Regions from separate parts of the Solibacillus isronensis genome, predicted to be linked through region 3. Evidence: predicted binding sites of a transcription regulator. Region 3 holds the regulator's gene; each other region holds the start of a gene.
The links. The regulator LexA, encoded in region 3, represses DNA repair genes until DNA is damaged. The targets are predictions, from matches to a motif close to CGAACATATGTTCG.
Positions count from the first base shown of each region.

Region 1: a site for LexA is predicted at 3,298-3,311, ahead of recA (recombinase RecA). Genes of this name have one in related genera too.
Region 2: a site for LexA is predicted at 2,423-2,436, ahead of uvrB (excinuclease ABC subunit UvrB). Genes of this name have one in related genera too.

Region 1 covers NZ_JAMBOC010000001.1:1,700,582-1,708,350, reverse strand. The annotation lists gene M3166_RS08720 (DUF3388 domain-containing protein) at 1-112, shown strand, start outside; gene M3166_RS08715 (helix-turn-helix domain-containing protein) at 161-1,063, shown strand; gene pgsA (CDP-diacylglycerol--glycerol-3-phosphate 3-phosphatidyltransferase) at 1,110-1,688, shown strand; gene M3166_RS08705 (competence/damage-inducible protein A) at 1,967-3,226, shown strand; gene recA (recombinase RecA) at 3,393-4,463, shown strand; gene rny (ribonuclease Y) at 5,195-6,748, shown strand; gene M3166_RS08690 (S-layer homology domain-containing protein) at 7,198-7,769, shown strand, end outside.
Region 2 covers NZ_JAMBOC010000001.1:2,056,086-2,063,854, forward strand. The annotation lists gene uvrA (excinuclease ABC subunit UvrA) at 1-360, opposite strand, end outside; gene uvrB (excinuclease ABC subunit UvrB) at 366-2,348, opposite strand; gene M3166_RS10395 (IDEAL domain-containing protein) at 2,707-2,946, opposite strand; gene M3166_RS10400 (competence protein ComK) at 3,134-3,625, shown strand; gene M3166_RS10405 (hypothetical protein) at 3,631-3,984, opposite strand; one part of gene prfB (peptide chain release factor 2) at 4,159-5,190, opposite strand; one part of gene prfB (peptide chain release factor 2) at 5,192-5,263, opposite strand; gene secA (preprotein translocase subunit SecA) at 5,650-7,769, opposite strand, start outside.
Region 3 covers NZ_JAMBOC010000001.1:388,416-396,184, reverse strand. The annotation lists gene M3166_RS01895 (DNA helicase) at 1-194, opposite strand, end outside; gene tkt (transketolase) at 426-2,420, opposite strand; gene M3166_RS01885 (DUF896 domain-containing protein) at 2,560-2,796, opposite strand; gene M3166_RS01880 (YneB family resolvase-like protein) at 2,861-3,517, opposite strand; gene yneA (cell division suppressor protein YneA) at 3,504-3,851, opposite strand; gene lexA (transcriptional repressor LexA) at 4,012-4,635, shown strand; gene M3166_RS01865 (gamma-glutamyl-gamma-aminobutyrate hydrolase family protein) at 4,719-5,414, opposite strand; gene M3166_RS01860 (5' nucleotidase, NT5C type) at 5,530-6,075, opposite strand; gene M3166_RS01855 (DNA alkylation repair protein) at 6,155-6,862, opposite strand; gene M3166_RS01850 (gamma-type small acid-soluble spore protein) at 7,119-7,664, shown strand.

The sequences.
Region 1 (7,769 bases), 1.3 Mb from region 3:
TGACTATATTATCGAATTGCGCCATGAACCGAATGAGGAAATAACATATGAAATTATCGAAAAGAATAATATGTTATCGAGTACAGACCATTTTGGCGGGTTTGGTTTTTAGTAAATAAGAGGGCTTAGTGCCATCTTTATTTGAATATATTAAAAGTAGGTGTTTTTTTTGACGGAACTAGGAGCTCGCTTGAAAGAGGCGAGATTAGCTAGAGGTTATAGTCTAGATGATTTGCAAAATATCACGAAAATCCAAAAACGTTATCTAATAGGAATCGAAGAAGGCAACTATACAATTATGCCTGGTTCTTTCTATGTACGTGCCTTCATTAAGCAGTATGCCGAAGCAGTTGGATTAGATGCGGATGAAGTATTAACTGAGTATCGAAAAGATATTCCGGAAATGCAAAAAGAAGAAGTCGCCCAATCATTCACACAAAGTCCGAGTCGCCGTAATATGAAAGCGACATCGAGCAATAAGATGATGGAAGCAATGCCGAAATTGATCGTTGCATTGTTTGCGATTGTCATTATTATCGTTATTACAACTCTATACTTCCAAAAAACGGGCAGTACGCCGGATGGAGGAGAAGAGGAGATTGAACCGATCGAATACGAACAAAATCCGAATTCAACACCAACAAAACCTGTTGAAGACAACGAAGAAAACACAGAAGATGACACTGAAGAAAATGTTGAGCCTGAAGAACCTGTCACAGACGAGCCTGAAGTAGCTCAAACAATCAGTGAAGGTGTTGTACAAGGCGAAGATTCAACATTTGAAGTATCAGGTACAGACAGCTTAAATGTCCGTATTGAAGTATCAGGTGAAACATGGGTTGGTATCCGAAATGAACAACAGCAGGAGCAAGTGAATGCAACAGTTTATAAAGCTGGAGATATCGTAGAAAATGATTCAACTGCAGATGGCTATGCAAGAATCCGTTTGGGGAATTCAAAAGTGGCTAAAGTATATGTAAATGATGTAGAATTGACATACGCACAAGATCGTATGACGCAAAATATCATTTTAAAATTAGTGAATGAAGGACAAGGAGAGTAGTCATCTTAAAAGATGGCTCTTTTCTTTAGACGAAAGGTGTTAACAAATGAACATTCCAAATAAGATTACAGTCTCGCGCATTTTATTAATCCCACTATTTGTGATTGTAATGATGTTTGATTTCGGTTGGGGAAATATGACGCTGTTTGGCGCGGAAATGCAAGTGAACTATTTTGTTGGGGCACTGATTTTTATTTTCGCTTCGGCAACGGACTGGGTAGATGGCTACTATGCCCGCAAATATAATTTAGTGACGAACTTAGGGAAGTTTTTGGACCCGCTTGCAGACAAGCTGCTCGTTTCTGCTGCCTTTATTTTATTGGTGGAAATCGACCTGGCACCTGCCTGGATTGTCATTATCATTATTTCGCGTGAGTTCGCGGTAACGGGACTTCGACTGATTTTAGCAGGACAAGGGGAAGTCGTAGCGGCGAACCAGCTTGGTAAAATTAAAACTTGGGCCCAAATCGTGGCGATTTCTGCATTAATTTTACACAATACGATTTTTACATTAGTTGGCATACCTTTTGATATGATTATGCTTTATGTAGCATTGTTCTTTACAGTATGGTCTGGATGGGATTATTTCTATATAAACCGTCGTGCATTATTGGATTCAAAATAAATAAAATTTCTAAAACTAGGTTAGAATTTCTTTTAGGATAGGTAATAGTAATAAGTATCCATAAAAGATAGAACAAGACTCGTGAACGCGAGGAATGTTTTTCTAATCTAGTTTTTCTTTATTTTTACAGCAGTTGCCAAAACAACTGCTGTAAAAAAAGCCTCTGGCAGATGTCACAGATTTTCTAAAGGTACTTTTGAGTATACGCTAGAGCGTATACTCAAAAAATCTGGACTCCATTACGCCAAGGCGAAATTGATCTATAGGGGGTTTTAGGAATGAATGCAGAAATTATAGCGGTAGGATCAGAATTATTATTAGGACAAATCGCCAACACGAACGCGAAATTTATTTCGAGCCAGCTTTCGGAACTTGGCATTAATGTGTATTATCATACAGTTGTGGGAGATAACGAGGCGCGGCTTCTAGAGGCAATTAAAATTGCGGAACAGCGCGCGGATGTAATTATCTTCTCAGGTGGTTTAGGTCCGACGAAGGATGATTTAACGAAAGAAGCAATTGCGAAACATTTGAATCGTACGTTAGTGTTTGATGAAACGGCGCTGTTTGCAATTGAAGAGTTCTTCTCAAAGCAAAGACGACCAATGACGGAAAACAACCGGAAACAGGCGCTTGTACTGGATGGCTGTGATGTATTATTAAACCAGCACGGTATGGCACCGGGGATGTTTTTAGAGGAAAATGACCTTATTTATATTTTACTGCCGGGTCCGCCAAAAGAACTTGAGCCGATGTTTCAATATGAAACAAAGCCAAAATTGGCGGCACTTCTGCATGACGGTGGGGTTATTTTATCGCATGTACTGCGCTTTTACGGTATCGGTGAAGCAGATCTGGAAACCCGCATACAGCATATTTTGGATGAACAAACAAATCCAACTGTTGCCCCGCTTGCTTCAGACGGTGAGGTAACATTGCGTATTACGGCAAAAGCTCAAAATGAACCACAGGCTTTCCGTCTTATTGAATTGAAGAAACGTGAAATTCTCGATATTGTCGGAGAATACTATTACGGTGTAAATGATGAATCATTAGGCTTCAAGCTTGTACAAATGCTTCTGGAGAATGAGTTAACGGTTTCCGCTGCCGAAAGTTTAACGGCCGGTCTGTTCCAGTCGGAGCTGGCAGAAGTTCCGGGAGTCGGATCTGCATTAATCGGCGGTGTCGTAACATATACGAAAGAAGCGAAAATCAAACATCTCGGTATTTCCGGTGAACTGCTTGATGAATACGGAATCGTCAGCAGTGAATGTGCTGCGGCAATGGCGACGCAAGTCCGAGAAAAGTTCGGGACAGATATCGGAGTTGGACTGACAGGTGCAGCTGGACCGGGCGATCATGACGGACAGCCTGCAGGATCGATCTGGGTCGGTATCAAGATCGGTGACACAGAGCCATTAACGTACCGACTGCAATTAACCGGCTCAAGAAATACAAACCGGATCCGCGCGGTGAAGTTTACGTTCAGCTATTTAATGAGGGAATTGGCGAATCAAGGGTACAAAAAGCTGATTTAATTGTCGGTTTCTTTTGATAAAGGCGATTTGATCACTGATTTAAAGGCATTTAGAAACATTCAAATAAAAGGCGAAAATATGTTCGCTTTTTTCTTGAATGTTATCTCATTAGCAAGTATAATAGAGACATAAGTTAAATAAAGCTTTTTCTTAAGGAGGAAATAGTTTGAGCGATCGTAAAGCAGCATTAGATATGGCGTTAAAACAAATAGAAAAACAATTCGGTAAAGGTTCTGTCATGAAACTGGGTGAAAACTCAAACCGTCATATGGAGACAACTTCATCAGGCTCTATCGCAATTGATGCAGCATTAGGTATAGGCGGCTACCCGCGCGGACGTATTGTAGAAGTTTACGGACCGGAATCATCTGGTAAAACAACAGTTACATTACATGCCATCGCAGAAATTCAGGCAAACGGCGGTACGGCAGCGTTTATCGATGCTGAGCACGCACTTGACCCGGTATATGCACAAAAATTAGGTGTTAATATTGACGAATTATTATTATCACAGCCGGATACAGGTGAACAAGCACTTGAAATCGCGGAAGCATTAGTACGTTCTGGTGCGATTGATATTATCGTAATCGACTCTGTAGCAGCATTAGTACCAAAAGCAGAGATCGAAGGCGAAATGGGTGACTCGCACATGGGTCTTCAAGCGCGTTTAATGTCTCAGGCATTACGTAAATTATCAGGTGTTATTAACAAATCGAATACGCTTGCTATTTTCATCAACCAAGTTCGTGAAAAAATCGGTGTTATGTTCGGTAACCCGGAAACAACAACAGGTGGACGTGCCCTTAAATTCTACTCTTCTATCCGTTTAGAAGTACGTCGCGGTGAAGCGATTAAGCAAGGTACAGAAATTATCGGTAACAAAACGAAAATCAAAGTCGTGAAAAATAAAGTAGCACCACCATTCCGTACAGCGGAAGTTGATATTATGTACGGTGAAGGGATTTCAAAAGAAGGCGAAATCGTCGACATCGGTGCAGAACTGGACATCATCCAGAAGAGCGGTTCTTGGTATTCTTACAACAGCGAACGAATCGGCCAAGGTCGTGAAAATGTAAAACAATTCTTCAAAGAAAATCCTGCAATGAGAGAAGAAGTAACAGAAAAAATCCGTCAACACTTCGGTATCGGCGAACTAGGCTACACAATCGGCGCCAATGATACAACAGGCGAAGAAGAACTGGACGAACTAGAATTATTCGAAGACGAAAAAGAATAATGTTACAGACCCAAGCGGAGTAATTTGCTTGGGTTTTGTTTTGTTGGGGGAAACATGCGGATGGGGTGTGCCTGGGATTATATTAGAACAAATTTAGGATTTATTAGAAGAATTCTACTTGATATTAGAAGATTAGGAGCAGATATTAGAAGATCGGACTGACTTGGCCCCTTTTGATTGAATTTTGTTAGAGTACACCGGTGAAAAAGTACAGCGGGAACTTTTATTAGAACAAATTTTACGATATTAAAAAATCTCCGCCTGATATTAGAAGATTTGAAGAGGATATTTAAAGATCTTGAACACTTATTAGAAGAAGTGCTGGATATATTAAGAAATCAAAAGTTTATTAGAACATATAAAAATATATTAGAACATTTTAAGATTTATTAGAACTTCCGGCCGCCAGCAGTGCCTCAGCTGGATATATTTTGGTAAAATTAGGTTATACTAAACCGCAGGGCCCACAAGCTCTCTATAATAACACCAAACCTTATTTAGAAAATTTTAGGATACACTAAACCCTATCACCACCACCAAACCAACTCAACCAAAAAATATAAAAGACCCCTTAAACCATGGCTATTCTTGACATACCTTATTTTGAACTATACAATTAAAATGTATAATTTCTAAATTTTGAAATGAATAGGCGGTATGTTTGAACAATTCAGATATATTGTGCCAACTAAGAGAACATCAGACATATATAGGCATAGGAGGGAAACGATATGGAAATGATACTCCCTGCTTTGCTAGGATTCGCTGTCGGTGTCGCTGTTATCTATTTCTACATGAAAAACGTGAATGAATCAAAAGTGACTGGTGCAAAGCATGTTGCCGAGCAAATCGTGGAAGACGCGAAACGTGAAGCAGATGCACTTAAAAAGGAAGCACTGCTTGAAGCAAAGGATGAAACTCACAAATTTCGAACTGAAGCGGAAAATGACATTCGTGACCGTCGTGGAGAGCTTCAGAAACAAGAGAACCGTTTATTGCAAAGAGAAGAAAACCTTGACCGCAAAGATGATACTCTGAACAAAAGAGAGATAAGCTTAGAGCGTAAAGAAGAAGCTCTAGCTAGCAGACAACAGCATATTGAACAGATGGAAAGCAAAGTAGAACAACTTGTTGCAAGTCAAAAAACTGAGCTTGAGCGCATTGCAGCTCTGACGCGCGAAGAAGCGAAAGAGGTTATCTTGAAGGAAGTTGAAAACGAACTTTCTACAGATATCGCTGTAATGACGAAAGAATCGGAATTGCGTGCAAAAGAAGAATCAGACAAAAAGGCTCGAGAAATTTTATCACTTGCATTACAACGCTTTGCAGCTGACCATGTTGCAGAAACAACAGTGTCCGTTGTAAATCTGCCGAATGATGAGATGAAAGGCCGTATTATTGGTCGTGAAGGCCGTAACATCCGTACATTAGAAACGCTTACAGGTATCGATTTAATTATTGATGATACACCTGAAGCAGTTATTTTATCCGGCTTTGATCCGATCCGCCGTGAAACAGCACGTCTTGCATTGGAAAAACTAGTTCAAGATGGTCGTATTCACCCGGCACGTATCGAAGAAATGGTTGAAAAATCCCGCCGTGAAGTGGATGAACAAATTCGCGAAACTGGTGAGCAAACAACATTTGAAGTAGGTATTCATAACCTGCATCCGGATTTAATGAAAATCCTTGGTCGTATGAAGTATCGTACAAGCTATGGTCAAAATGTATTGAAACACTCAATCGAAGTAGCCCACTTAGCAGGATTACTTGCTGCTGAACTAGGCGAAGATGTGACATTGGCGCGTCGTGCAGGTTTACTGCATGATATCGGCAAAGCAATTGACCATGAAGTCGAAGGAAGCCACGTTGAAATCGGTGTGGAACTGGCAACGAAGTATAAAGAACACCCAGTTGTTATTAACTCGATTGCATCCCACCATGGTGACACAGAAGCAACTTCAGTTATCGCCGTACTTGTAGCAGCAGCCGATGCATTATCAGCAGCCCGCCCAGGTGCCCGCAGTGAAACACTGGAAAACTATATTCGCCGCCTTGAAAAGCTGGAAGAAATCTCAGAAAGCTATGACGGCGTTGAAAAATCATTCGCGATCCAAGCAGGCCGTGAAGTACGTATCATCGTACAACCTGAAAAAATCGATGATCTGGCATCACATCGTTTAGCGCGAGATATCCGCAAACGTATTGAAGAAGAACTCGATTACCCAGGTCACATCAAAGTGACAGTTATTCGCGAAACACGTTCAGTGGAGTATGCGAAGTAATTAACTTACTAACAATTGAAAATCCTTAAACTTTAGAATAAAAGACACCCAATTTCCTCTATGAGGGAAAGGGGTGTCTTTTTGTGTCTCTTAGAGGGTTTCAAGAATATCGTTTTATTATGGTAAATTTAGTAAATATAGAAGTGGTGATGTGCCCAATTTAGACGAAGAGTTGGTTAATTAAGCGGAGATTTTCCTTAGATATGTAAAATGCGTCCAATTTCTTCATTCTAATTGTACAATTAGTCAGTTCGTTACATAGTGATTTATTCTTATAAAATATTTCTTAATGCTATTTAAATGCTAAATTTTTATTGTAATTAAATTATTTTAAAGTATTATAAATAGTATTATATTATTATTTAAAAAGAAAATTGTGCAAATATTTCCACCTTTCAAATCGCTATGATATAATCGGCATATCTTGATAAAAAAATGGAGGTTTATACATGAAAAAACAATCTTATAAAAAATTGTTCAATGTAGCATTAACTACCACTCTAGCAGCTGGTGCAGTTGTAGCAGTAGCACCACAAGCGCAGGCGGCAATCAGCTTCAAAGACGTAAAAGAAACAAACTCGCACTATGAAAACATCATGAATCTAGCGGAGCGCGGTATTATCCGCGGTTATGAAGACGGTACATTCCGTCCGGGAGATTCAATCAAACGCGGTAACGCAGCACACATTATTGCAGAAATCATCGGTCTAGACACTACAAACGTTAAAAACCCTAACTTCAAAGATATTTCTACGAAAAACTCAAACTACGGTGCAATTGCAGCATTAGCAAATGCGGGCATTATTAACGGTTTCGAAGACGGTACATACCGTGCGAACGATATGCTTACACGCGGTCAAATGGCTAAAATTATTGACAACGCATTTAAATTAGCTTCAAATGGCGAAGCGCTTCCATTTACAGACGTTCAAAATTCTCAATATAAAGAACATATTGCTGCATTATATGCTAACAACGTAACAACTGGTAAAACACCAACGTTCTTTGATGCAAAATCAAA
Region 2 (7,769 bases), 1.7 Mb from region 3:
AGGTTTTCCGATCCGCGCAAAAAGGAGACGTAAATAATCGTAAATTTCCGTTACTGTCCCGACAGTTGAGCGCGGGTTACGGCTCGTCGTCTTCTGGTCGATCGAAATGGCCGGAGACAGTCCTTCAATTGTATCGACATCCGGCTTGTCCATCTGCCCTAAAAATTGTCGTGCATATGCAGACAATGATTCGACGTAACGGCGCTGCCCTTCCGCATAAATTGTATCGAATGCCAATGAAGATTTACCGGAACCTGAAAGACCTGTCACAACGACAATTTTATCGCGAGGAATTGTGACATCAATATTTTTTAAATTATGCGCTCGTGCACCTTGTACGACAATTTCTGTATTTTTCACATTGTTCACCCTTCTGCTTTCAATTCAAATATCATGTCACGTAATTCAGCCGCGCGTTCAAAGTCCAGCGCTTTTGCGGCTTCTTTCATTTCAACTTGCAATGTCTCAACAAGCTTCTCCAGCTCTTTTTTCGTCAGCTTTTTGCCGCCTGTCACTTTTGTAATATATGTTTCTTCCCCTTCCGCAGCTTGTGTAGCACGGATAATTTCAGGAATCTTTTTAATAATAGTTTTCGGTGTAATACCATGTTTTTCATTGTATGCCATTTGAGTTTCACGACGGCGCTTCGTTTCACTGATCGCTTTTGTCATTGAATCCGTCATATTATTGGCATATAGAATGACATGACCGTTCGAGTTACGTGCAGCACGTCCAATTGTTTGAATGAGTGAACGTTCTGAACGGAGGAACCCTTCCTTGTCCGCATCTAAAATCGCGACAAGGGAAACTTCCGGAATATCTAGGCCTTCCCGCAGTAAGTTAATGCCGATCAACACATCATATGTCCCTTTACGAAGCTCCCGGATAATTTCGATCCGTTCCAGCGTTTTGATTTCCGAGTGCAAGTATTCGACTTTCAAGCCCATTTCTTTTAAATAGCTTGATAAATCTTCGGACATTTTCTTCGTTAATGTTGTGATTAATGTCCGTTCATTACGGCGAATACGCTCATGGATTTCATCAATCAAATCATCAATTTGCCCTTCAATCGGACGGATATCAATTGTCGGATCAAGCAGCCCTGTCGGACGAATAATCTGCTCTACCATGTCCGGTGTGTGCTCTAATTCGTATGGACCCGGTGTTGCCGACACATAAATGGCCTGGCTTACTTTTGACTGAAACTCGTCAAACATGAGCGGGCGGTTATCCAATGCGGACGGCAAACGGAAACCATGTTCGACCAATACCCCTTTACGAGCCTGGTCTCCATTATACATACCACGTACTTGCGGTAATGTAACATGGCTTTCATCAACAACAAGCAAAAAGTCCTCTGGGAAGTAATCGAGTAATGTATACGGTGTCGCCCCTGCTTCACGCAATGTTAAATGGCGCGAATAGTTTTCGATACCTGAGCAAAAGCCCATTTCCTTCATCATTTCCAAATCATAGTTTGTCCGTTGCTCCAAACGCTGCGCTTCCAGTAATCGGTCTTCCGAACGCAGGACAGCAAGACGCTCCTCCAGCTCTTTTTCGATATTTTCAATGGCAACTTTCATCTTCTCTTCGCGGGTAACGAAGTGGGATGCCGGGAAAATGGCTACGTGCTGACGGTCCCCTAAAATTTCGCCCGTCAGTGCATCCACTTCACGGATTCGGTCTACTTCATCGCCGAAAAATTCGATACGGATACAGTGTTCATCGCGTGATGCCGGGAAAATTTCGACAACATCCCCGCGCACTCGGAACGTACCGCGTGTAAAGTTAATATCATTACGCTCATATTGAATGTCGACTAGTTTTCGCAATAACTGATTGCGCTCGATTTCCATTCCTGTACGAATGGAAACGACCATTTCGCGATATTCTTCCGGATTACCGAGACCGTAAATACACGATACGGACGCGATAATAATAACGTCTTTCCGTTCAAATAACGCAGTCGTTGCCGAATGGCGCAATTTATCGATTTCTTCATTAATACTTGAATCCTTTTCAATGTACGTATCCGTTTGCGGTACATACGCTTCCGGCTGGAAATAGTCATAGTAGCTGACGAAATACTCAACCGCATTGTCCGGGAAAAATTCTTTAAACTCACTATATAATTGGCCGGCCAGTGTTTTATTGTGTGCCATCACGAGCGTCGGCTTGTTCACTTCTTTAATCACATTGGATATCGTAAATGTTTTACCCGTACCTGTCGCCCCAAGCAATGTCTGGTGACGCTTGCCTTCTTTAACCCCTTGTATGAGCTGTTTAATTGCTTCCGGCTGATCCCCGGCAGGCTGATAGGCGGACTGTATTGTAAATGTTTCTGTCATATTCAGATTGTCCTTTCTGTCGCTTATATTATCTTCTATTTTAACATACCCGTTTTTAATTTACGATAAAATTGCGAACGTACATTCGAATTTAATGTGGTTGTGTGTCTTTTTAGGTGGGCTGGATTTATTAGAACTTTGGTGGCGGATATTAGAAAAGTTCGGTGACTTATTTGAAGTTTGGGACCGGTTATTCGAAAATCTCTAGCACTTATTAGAAGAATTATCCTTTTTATTAGAAACTAACCAATTTATTAGAACTATTTTAATTTTATTAGAAACTTTCTATCACTTATTAGAAAACAGCTGAAACCCGCTGCTTGCCAATAAAAAAAAGCCACCTGGAATAGGATGGCTTCTAAGAAACAGTTTCCAATAACTCTTTTAACTCTGTAGTATAGCTGAGAAATGCTTGTTCGTTCTTCTGATCTAACGATGTATCGATAAGTAGCTTTAATTGTTCAATACGTTGCATGCGCTGCAACCGACTAATAAATAAATCTAAATAAATTTCATTCAATAGCTTCTCTGCATGATGTTCAGTGGACTGCTGACTAACCGCTTTTAAAAAGTCTGTATACGAATAATATTTATCCATCGATATCACCTCGACCTCTTTTAACCATTATAAATTAAAAGTCATTTAATTTGCAATATATTCTGAAAAATTATCATATGACAGAATTTTCTAAATATAATGTTGATTTTTAGCAGTTTATGCAGTAGTTTAGATGTATAGTGAAAATTTAAGCGATTAAAAAAGTAGGAAAGATAGGGGATACAAAATGATTAGTAATTTAACACAAAAAACCAATTACATTATTTCTAACTCTACCTTCTGTTTAAGGTCCTATCAGCATCGAGATAAAATTCACACTGCCATTTTGGACAAGTACGGCCAATCTACTTCTCCGTATAAACCTTTAAAAATTATTCGCGATACGTGTCGCCTGCATGGAAGTTCCTATGACGCCAGCAAATATCAGGCGAGACGATTCTTCGGAGAGAATAAACATAAATTGCCGATAATGGTGGCCTATGATTTCGGGGATCCGTGCATTTTATTCCCGCTATTTTCACCGTTTTCACCTCAAAATATATGGTTATCTTTGAATCCTATTATTAATATTAGTGAAGACGGTGATAAAACGCTCGTAACTTTTGTAGATAATACTGAGATTAGTCTGGATATCAATATGAAATCATTCAACCAGCAATATGTACGCGCTGCGATGTACTATAAATATTTGCTTTTACAGCGCAATGCGATCTTATAAGAGCATCAGCTTTTTTTAAAATATTCAGCAAGAAGTAACTCACTATGATTACGAAGGCGAATATTCGAATATCTTCTACACTCCATGATTCCCCCAAAGTAAAAATGATACTCGGTAAACAAATCATCCGTTTTGCCTCTCACTAAGCGCATCTGATGAAGTTTAAAATAGTCCTTCGTTTCTTTTAAGTCATGCTCTATTTTGATACGTACAGCATCGATTAATTGCAAATAGGGATTTTTAAATTTGAACGGACTTTGCTCCACTATTGTGTAATCTTTCCCAAGAATAATTAACAGCAACGGCAAATAAATCCCAGCCTCATAATACGGAATCGTTTTAGAAGGAATTTGCAGCATACGAATACCTCCAATCGATAAGAACGTTTGTTCGTATATTTATTTTCACATATTTTTTAAAATCTGACAAGAGGAAAATTATTACTTAGCTTAAATTTCACTAAAAAAACCGTGCCTTAGCTTTTTACTAAGGCACGGCTTTCATTTTTTCGAGCGGATGACCGCTGTAAGATTTTAATATGAGATTTTTGATCGTAAATAGGCAGTAATGAATACATCGAGATCGCCATCCATTACAGCGCCTACATTCCCTGTTTCGGCACTTGTACGGTGATCTTTTACCATTGAATACGGATGGAACACATATGAACGAATTTGTGAGCCCCAGCCGATTTCTTTCTGTTCTCCACGAATTTCATCCAGCTGTGCTTGCTGCTTTTCGATTTCCAGCTGATACAGCTTCGATTTCAGCATTTTCATTGCCGCATCACGGTTTTTAATTTGCGAACGTTCAGACTGGCATTGTACAACGACACCTGTTGGAAGATGGGTAATACGTACAGCCGAGTCAGTCGTGTTAATATGCTGACCACCGGCACCAGTTGCACGGTACGTATCGACTTTTAAATCTTCTGTTCGAATATCGATTTCGATTTCGTCATTGAACTCCGGCATAACATCACATGAAACGAACGATGTATGACGGCGGCCTGATGAATCGAACGGTGAAATACGAACTAAGCGGTGTACGCCTTTTTCTGCTTTCAAATAGCCGTACGCATTATGGCCTGAAATTTGCAATGTAACCGACTTAATGCCGGCTTCATCACCAGGCAAATAGTCAATTGTCGTTACTTTAAATCCTCGCTTCTCTGCCCAGCGTGTGTACATACGTAATAACATCGAGCCCCAGTCCTGTGACTCTGTACCACCTGCACCTGGATGCAGCTCTAAAATGGCATTGTTTTTATCGTATGGTTCTGATAACAGCATCTGCAGTTCGAAATCTTCCATTTTTGATTGGAATTCGACTAGTTCTATGCCTAGTTCTTCCTGCAATTCTGCGTCTGGTTCTTCGCGTAATAGCTCGAGTGTCATTTCGAGGTTTTCCTGTGTGTCGACTAATTCTTTGTATTCGTTGACAACTGCTTTAATGCCGTTGCTTTCGTTAATTATTGCCTGTGCACCGTTCTGGTCGTTCCAGAATTCCGGTTCAAGCATAAGTTCATCTAGTTCCTGGATACGAGCCTCTTTGTTTTCTAAGTCAAAGAGACCCCCTGAAGTCCGCTAGTTTTGTAGCTGTATTTTCGAGTGCATTACGCACATCTGCTAATTCCATCATATATTTTCCTCCGTATTTGGGTGTTAAAGTTTGGTCTTCTCATACCGTTGATTTCCGTTGCGGCGGACGCGTTTCGCGGGCGGGCGCCAATCCTCCTCGTCGCTTTGCTCCTGCGGTGTATCGGCTGTCCCGCTATTCCCGCAGAAGTCGCCGCCTCCACTCCAATCAACTAAGTTCCATTACTAATAAATTTACTGCGTTGTGATTTTATTTTGCTCAAAGTTGGGGTGAGCGAGTAAAATTAGGGTTTTTCATCTAATTCGCCTAGTAATCAACCAGCGAAAAAAGGCTCCCACTGCTCACCTATTTGGTACATTTCAACCTTTATGAAAAAACAAACCGGGTCATTGAGCATAGTTTCAATGACCTCGGTTTTATTGCTTTTATTGGCCTACGCCGTGGCATGATTTGTATTTTTTGCCGCTGCCGCATGGGCATGGGTCGTTGCGTCCGATGTTTTCTGCTTTACGTGTTGGTAGTTTTTTCGGTTTGGCTGCACCTTCTTCTTTCGGATTAACAGCTTGGCCTTTTGCTACTTCTTCACGTTGCAGATTGCTGCGGATTTCCGCTTTTAATGCGTACTTCGCTACATCTTCACGTACCGCTGCGACCATGTCTTCGAACATTGCGAAACCTTCTTGCTGGTATTCGCGTAATGGATCGTTTTGACCGTAAGCTCGTAAATGGATTCCTTGACGTAACTGGTCCATTGCATCGATATGGTCAATCCATTTCGAGTCAATTGAACGAAGTAAAATAACCTTTTCGAACTCGCGCATACGCTCTGGTGTCATCGCTTCTTCTTTTTCATCATAGCGCGTTGTCACTTTTTCAGAGATGAACGCAATCATTTCTTCTGGTGATTTATTTTCAAGCTGCTCTTTCGTAATATCGCCTTCATCTAAAAGATTTGCTGCGATATAGTCTTCAAGTGCATCCAGTGTCCAGTTTTCCTTCTCACCTTGTGTATGAAGGGCTACTTGATTTTCGATCGCCTGTGAAATCATCGACTCTACTAATGCACGCATATTTTCCGAATCCAATACTTCTTCACGCTCTTTGTAAATTACTTCACGTTGCTGACGAAGTACGTCATCGTATTGTAATAGACGTTTACGCGCATCGAAGTTATTCCCTTCAACACGTTTTTGTGCTGATTCTACCGCTTTTGAAACCATGCCTGACTGGATCGGTTGTGTATCGTCCATACCAAGTCTTGTCATCATTGACTTCATTTTATCTGAACCGAAGCGACGCATTAATTCATCTTCCAAAGAAAGATAGAATTGCGTTACCCCCGGGTTCCCTTGACGACCAGAACGACCACGTAGCTGATTATCAATACGGCGTGATTCATGACGCTCCGTACCAATTACCGCTAAACCGCCAATTTCAAGTACACCTTCACCCGGTTTAATGTCCGTACCACGACCGGCCATGTTTGTCGCAATCGTTACGGCACCTTTTTGACCGGCATTTAAAATAATTTCCGCTTCACGTTCATGGTTTTTCGCATTTAACACGTTATGCGGAATTTTAAATTTCGTTAAATATTTTGAAATGATTTCCGATGTTTCGATTGCAACCGTACCAACCAGTACCGGCTGACCATTACGGTGACGCTCTGCAATATCTTCTGCAACGGCTTTAAACTTGCCTTCCATCGTTGCGAAAATTAGATCAGGACGGTCATCACGCGCAATCGGTTTGTTCGTAGGAATCGCTACAACCTGCATATTGTAGATGTTGCGGAATTCCTCTTCCTCTGTTTTCGCTGTACCTGTCATACCAGAAAGTTTCTCGTACATACGGAAATAGTTTTGGAATGTAACGGTCGCCATTGTCATCGATTCATTTTGAATATCGAGACCTTCTTTCGCTTCAATCGCCTGGTGTAAACCATCCGAATAGCGACGACCTTTCATTAGACGACCAGTAAAGCCGTCAACGATTACAACTTCCCCGTCCTGCACAACATAGTCAACATCATTATGCATTGATGCATGTGCTTTTAAGCTTTGATTGATCGCATGATTTAAGCGGACATGTGTTAAATCGAATAAGTTGTCGATGCCAAACGCACGCTCTGCCTTTTCGATCCCTTGCTCTGTCAACGTTACGCCTTTTGTTGATTCTTCATAGTTGTAGTCTTCATCCTGCTTTAACATACGGGCAAATGCATTTGACTGTACGTAAAGCTGTGCAGACTTCCCTGCTTGTCCGGAAATGATTAACGGTGTACGCGCTTCATCGATTAAAATCGAGTCAACCTCATCGATTACCGCATAATAAAGCGGACGCTGTACACGATCTTCTTTATAAAGCACCATGTTATCACGTAAATAGTCAAAACCAAGCTCATTGTTCGTCGAATATGTAATATCCGCTGCATATGCTTCACGCTTTTCTTCTTTTGACAGGCTGTTCAGGTTCAAACCAACCGTTAAGCCTAACCAATTATATAACTCTCCCATTTCAGTCGCGTCACGGCTTGCTAAATATT
Region 3 (7,769 bases):
TTCTCCACATAATACGCAATATTTAACATTAATCGATCATAAAAATCAGTCGTTGACGTGGAGGAAGCTCTTTTTTCATCGATATTTTTTTGAAGCATTGTTTGGAATTTTTCAAGATCCGCTTTATTCGACAGGAAATAAAGTGTCTGTTCGATATATGTAGTAATTTCTTTTTGCTTATTTTCTGCTGTCATGATTCATCCACATCCTTCATCTGATACTTCCATATTTCTTTATTATCGTACCATTCCTTCAGTAAAATCGCACGTTATCCTATTATCTGTATGGGCCTATTGTATCTGAATTCAGCTCTTTTTGCCAAAGCTTTTTTCTTGTCACCTATACAATAAGTCGGGCTTCCGATTGATTTAGAAATAAAAAAATGCCACTTGCCATAGTAGACAAGTGACATTTTGAGCTTCGAATTAAAGTGCTTTTACTTTCGCAACTACATTTTCTACTGTGAAGCCGTATTCTTTTAACACAATTTTCTCTGGAGCCGATGCACCAAATTTATCGATTGCCAATACATCGCCTTCAAAGCCAACATATTTATGCCAGCCAAGTGATGCACCCATTTCAATTGCTAAACGCTTCGTCACAGCTTTTGGTAATACAGATTCTTTGTATTCCTTGGACTGTTTTTCAAAGCGGTCCATTGATGGCATTGATACAACAGATGCATCAATTCCTTCTGCAAGTAGTGCCTTTTTAGCTTCTACTGCCAAGCCAACTTCAGAACCTGTTGCAATTAACAGGGCATCCGGTGTTTCTTTAGATGAAGCTGAAACGACATAAGCACCTTTTTCAACACCATCGTATACTGTCTCTGTCGCAAGATCCAATACCGGCAAGTTTTGACGAGATAATACTAATACAGTTGGCGTTGATTTGCTCTCTACAGCTAATTTCCATGCAGCTACAGATTCATTTGCATCTGCAGGACGGATAACAGAAAGATTCGGCATTGCACGTAATGATGCTAAATGCTCAACTGGCTCATGTGTAGGACCATCTTCCCCTACTGCAATTGAGTCATGTGTAAACACATATGTTACAGGTAATCCCATTAATGCAGATAAACGAATTGCTGGACGTACATAGTCAGAGAATACAAAGAAAGTACCGCCAAATACGTTTAAACCGCCATGTAATGCCATACCGTTCAGTGCAGCGCCCATTGCAAATTCACGAACACCAAACCAAATGTTACGGCCTTCCGGAGTTTCTGCAAAGAAATCGCCAGCGCCTTTAATAGTTGTCTTGTTTGATCCTGCCAAGTCAGCAGAACCACCGAAGAATGATGGTGTTGTTTTTGCAATTGCATTGATTGCATCACCAGATGATGAACGAGTAGCTACTGCAGTACCTGCTTCATATACAGGTAACTCAGATGCAAAGTTCTCCGGTAATTTGTTTTCCATTGCGTTTACAAATTGTGCAGCCAGTTCTGGATATTCGTTTTTGTAGCTTTCGAATAATTCATTCCATGCTGCTTCTGCTTGTACACCTTGTACTTCGCTAGCTGCTTTAAATGTATCATATACTTCAGTTGGAACGAAGAATGGCTCATGTTCCCAAGCGTATGCAGCTTTTGTTAAAGTAACTTCATCAAATCCTAGTGGCGCACCATGTGAATCTGCTTTACCAGATTTGTTAGGAGAACCAAAACCGATAACAGTTTTCACTTCGATTACAGTTGGGCCGCCAGTATTTTGTTTCGCTTTTTCAATAGCTGAATTAATTTCCACGATATCTGTACCGTCTGCAACTTTTAAATAGTTCCAGCCGTATGATTCGAAACGTTTTTGGATGTTTTCCGAGAATGACTTTTCTAAATCACCATCAAGTGAAATATCATTTGAATCATATAGTACAATTAATTTATCCAATTTTAAGTGACCTGCAAGAGAAATTGCTTCTGCAGCAACACCTTCCATTAAATCACCGTCACCGCATAGTGCAAATGTATAGTGGTCTACAATGTCTTTACCTGGCTTGTTGTATGTTGCTGACAAGTGACGTTCAGCCATAGCCATACCTACTGACATTGCAATACCTTGTCCTAATGGACCAGTTGTCGCTTCTACACCAACTGTATGACCATATTCAGGATGTCCCGGTGTTTTTGAATTCCATTGACGGAAGTTTTTGATTTCTTCCAACTCTAAACCGTAGCCACCTAGATGCAATAAACTATATAAAAGCATGGATCCATGTCCAGCTGATAATACAAAACGGTCGCGGTTATACCAATTAGGATTTTGAGGGTTATGGCGTAAATGCTTCGTCCACAATGTATAGGCCATAGGTGCAGCACCCATTGGTAAACCTGGGTGACCTGAATTTGCTTTTTCAATTGCGTCGATTGATAGTGTACGGATTGCGTTAATTGCTAACTGATCCATCTGTTGTGTCATTATGTGACATCCTTTCCTCGTACGATATTTATACATTTTATAGTGTAGACAAATTTTCACAAGAAAACAATAATTTCTAAAAACGTCCTATAAAATATGTCATACTTTATATTAAATGTGACATATTAATGAAATGTTATTAGTTTAAGAATTTCTTCTGTGATTTAATTTGTTTTAATTTTTCAGGTGTCACATCATTGCCTTCTTCATCAATTACTTTTACATGCTCGATTGTATCACGCATTGTAGTACGGAAAGTATCTAAATATTCTTTGCGCAGCGCTGTACGTTCCTTCGCCTGCTCTTCCGTCAATTTACCTTCTCTCGCTAATTTAGAAAGCTCGTTAATGCGAGCTAATTTTTCTTTTGATAACATTTGAATCTCACCTTTCTTCCTACCTACTACAAAGGTATAAAAAAAACGACTTGAAAACAAGTGTTTACTCTTCAAGTCGCTCCATATATTCAATATATCTTCTATGTACGGTCGCTTTACTGATAGAAATGCCCAAGCCAGACAAAGTCGTAGCAATTTCTGCAAAGGTTAAGCCTTTCTGACGCAGTTGAACAATTTCTTCGACAGGCACTTCTTTTCGTTCACGCCCTTCAATATTACCGCGGTTTTTTAAATTATTTTGCGGCTGGTAGCCATTTTCTACAGCGCGGCGCATTCCCCGGCGGATTTTTGCATTATGCATACGGCGCTGATACTCTTCGACAATCGCTAAAATTTCGAGCAGCATTGTATCCATTTCGTTTAATACGACAGGACCTGCATCATTCAATGTATATACTGTCGCTTCATATTTTTGCAGGAGGTGCAGCACTGCCATACGGGCATTCCCTCGCCCTAAACGGGTTTCATCCTGTACAAATAATGCTTTAATACCGTACTCTTTCATGTAGTCAAGCATGTCGAGTAATCCGTCTCGATCGACATCATATCCACTATGCTGGTCCATGAAAATCTCCACATCTTTATAGCCGAATGATTTTGCGTATTTTGTCAGCTCCTCCTGCTGACGCACTAGCGATGTTTCTTGTGTATTTTTATCCGTACTGACACGGCAATAGATTACTGCTTTAGTTTTTATCATTGTTCCCTCTCGCTACTTTAATCAATTGCATATCGGAGGATTCATTCAGCTGAGCTATGTATTGTGAATCTTTTTCTACAGGCACAACCAATACTTGTCCAAAAACAACTTTTTCATCCAGCATTCCGTTTTCCTTTTTTACTTCATTGATCCAATCATGCTTAGCCATTTTACCACGATATTGTTCTGCCAACGACCATAAAGTATCGCCATGCTCTATGCTTACGTGTTCGTATAATTCAATTTTATCATCCTGCATCATGAATAAAGCAATCATAAGTACAGAGAATAGTAGAAACATTGATGTGAAGCCATTTAATTTAACTCTTTTCATTTGAAAAACCCTCTTTCGAATGTATGTTCGGAATGTTTGTTCTCATAATAATACGAACGTATGTTTTTGTCAACCGTTTTTTCGAACTTATGTTTGCATTCATGTTCGCATACTGCTATACTTACTTTAAGAAAAATAGCATGATAAAGAGGTGAGTTAGTTGACACAAAAAATTTCAAAGCGGCAGCAAGCTATTCTAACTTTTATAAAAGAGGAAGTTCGTGCTAAAGGCTATCCGCCATCAGTTCGCGAAATTGGAGAAGCAGTAGGTTTAGCTTCCAGTTCAACTGTCCACGGGCATTTAGCTCGTTTAGAAAGTAAAGGGCTTATCCGCCGTGATCCTACAAAGCCGCGTGCCATTGAAATATTGGATCAGGAAGAGATGAATATCGCAAAACAAGGTGTCATTCATGTTCCGCTGATCGGTAAAGTTACAGCTGGTCTGCCTATTTCTGCAATCGAGGATATCCAGGAATATTTCCCGTTGCCGGATGCTTACGGCTCACCGGAAGAGGAATTATTTATGCTTGAGATTATGGGAGAATCCATGATTGAAGCCGGGATTTTAAATGGGGATTATGTGATCGTTAAAAAAACGTCTACTGCGAACAATGGAGAGATTGTCGTAGCAATGACGGAAGACGATGAAGCAACTGTTAAGCGCTTTTACAAAGAAAAAACCCATTTCCGTTTACAGCCTGAAAATAGCTCAATGGAGCCAATCATTGTCAACCAAGTTTCTATTTTAGGTAAAGTGGTCGGCCTCTATCGAAATATCCATTAATCATCAACTTGCCATTCTAATAGAATCGGCAAGTTTTTTATTTACAAAATAAAAAGCTCAGCCGCGAACGACTAAGCCTTTCGTTATTTATTGCATGCTTCTACAAAACTATTAAATAAGCGCTGTGCATAAACATCACCGTTCGGAGCCAATTCTTCCGGATGCCATTGCACCGCGACACAATATGGATGCGATTCATGTTCAATCCCTTCAATGATGCCGTCCTTAGCAAGTGCCGAAACAACGAGCCCTTTCCCCAGCTTTCCAACCGATTGATGATGAAATGTATTTACACGGAATGAGTCTTCTTTAAAAATCTCTTTAAATTTAGGTGTCTTTACTTCAACGGTATGTGCCAGTTCCCCTCGCTTTGAAGGCTGTTTATGTAAAATTGTGTTCGCTACTTGTGATGGTATATCCTGAATTATCTTCCCCCCGAATGCGACATTCATAATCTGTTGTCCGCGGCAAATACCGAGAACAGGCATTTGTCTTTTATAGGCTTCATTCATCAATAAAAGATCGCTGTCATCACGTTTCCGTACAACACTTCCGATATGACGGTGCGGTTCTTCATTAAACAACAATGGATCTATATCCGCTCCACCAATTAATACGAGGCCATCAATTAGATCTAATAACTCATTTACGTTTTCTTCTGTAGCATTCGGTATACAAATCGGTATACCTCCCGCTTGTTCAATTGAAATTAAATACGTGTTATTAATATCCAACTTCTTGTCAAAATCATACATTGTTAATCCAATAATCGGTTTCATTCTTTTTATCCCCTTATAATTTATAGATAATTCCAATAATTTAAATTATACTATTGCGTTATACGAAATGACTACAAAAATAAAAAAGGATTGCAGAATCGCAACCCTTTACTTATTAAACACTTTCCATTTGTTTTATAAAATACTGTTTAATTTCTTTCCAGTTATGAACACGCATGAAACCTTCTTCTGATCGATTGTACGGCATCGAATACAATATACCTGTCCCTTTGAATGCTGCGAGTTGGCGTGGGCTGTCATCAATTAAATAATCGGTATGTATTACCGCTTTATTTCCGCAAAACACAATGTTCTGTGTTTTAATAAAGGGTAAATGCTCCATTAACCAGTCGTATTTCGCTGTAAATGAACCCGGTACATCCATTGCAGCTGTCGCAATAAAAATTTCATAATGTTCCTGCAACTCTTGAATGACTTTAATCGCATCTTCATCCAGTACTTTTAAATCTCTGAAATAGTCAGGCTCATTTAATATTGCAAATAATTTCTTCGCATCTTCTCGAGGCAAATCGCGCTGTGTCGTCAGAAGAAACTCTTCATCTGTAAAATTTGTTCCGAAATTTTCGTTATATGTCACACGTAATTTCGAATAAAAATCAGCTAGTACCTGGTCCATATCGATAGCAATACTTTTTTTCATGTAATAAGCCTCCTTGAAATTCCCATAATTTTAGTTTATACAATTGTATTGTGAAAAAACAAGGTATAACTCTTTACAATTAACAACGTACATATTTACGTTTAAAACCGATTCGCCCTTTTTCCACCTGTTTTTCAATTTCCTCATAAGCATGAAGCAAACCCGGTTTTTTCCCTTCCCGTTTCGTTTCAATTGGTCCGATCTCATTTGCAATTTGCACTGCCTCATCATGTAAAGGTTTAAATGAAACACCGACTGTCATGACAAAATTGTTCATCGCCACCTGTGTGCGCTGCGGTGCTTGACGGATATTTTGTTTTACATACTCGAGCATGTCCATTAACTTTTCCTTTGAAAATTCCTCATCTTTACGATTGCCGAGAAGCCAGCAGTAGCAATGCCACCCTGCCGACATTTTCAGATCCTTACCACTGGCAATCCACTTATCGCTTACTTCTTGCGCAATATCAGATTCCGCCAGAGTTACTGCCACAACATAATCCGAAATCATATAGAAATAGGCCTGTTCCATCCAGCGGTCATAATCTTCCTCAGTCATTGCATTCGGATCCGCAATAATTCCTGCGAAATACATAGCATCATAGTTGCCTGTAGCATAGAGCTGTTCGGCCAGTTCCTGGTCTATTTTTATTTGTTTTACAAACGGTTTCATCGAGCCAATCGTTACACCGAACAACGGCTCCTTAGCCCCATTGGACATATAAATCTTTTTTGTACGCTCTTTCCCAAGTGCTTCTAACTCTTGCATCATTGTATCGAGTTTCATAATTTCCTCCTTTTTATTATTATTTTTGTCTTATACTATTATATGATTTAATCGCAAACATACCTAGCGTTCTTCTCAATAAGCTTGCTGGTAAATATTTCATTTAAAACAGTATTTACGGGATATATACGGCGACATACACTCAAGCTTCAGTGTCCTTTTATTGTTGCCCTGTACTTTAATAAAAAAATTGGCAAATTATTTAACCGAATAATAAAACAACCTCTGAACAGAATAATCTCAGGAGGTGATATTGATGTCAAAAAATAAAAACAACATCAATAATAAAAACGTCGAATTCGGTATGGAAACGGACGTTAATCAAGTAAAACAGCAAAACCAAAAAGCTGAAGCTAAAAAGCAACAATCTTCCGGTTTGTTTGCAAACAGCGGTTTACAAAAGCAATCAAGTTCCTTGAATGCTGAATTCGGGATGGAAACTAACGTAAACCAAGTGAAGCAGCAAAACCAGCAAGCTGAAGCCAAAAAGCAACAAACTTCTGGATTGTTCGCGAATAATGGTTTACAGAAAAACTTCTCTTCCATGAACGCCGAATTTGGCATGGAAACAGATGTTAACCAAGTAAAACAGCAAAACCAGCAGGCCGAAGCCAAAAAGCAACAATCTTCCGGTTTGTTCGCAAACAGCGGTTTACAGAAGAAGCTTTCTTCAATGAGCGCTGAGTTTGGCATGGAAACAGATGTTAACCAAGTGAAACAGCAAAACCAGCAGGCCGAAGCTAAAAAACAACAAGCATCGGGTCAATTTGGTAAGAACAAATTCCAAAACGGCAATAAATAAAAAATATTGAACCGGCAATTTTTATTGCCGGTTTTTTAGTTCAAAATTATATTGGTTATAATTTTAAATAATATGTATACATATAAAAAAAACGCTGGAATTTTA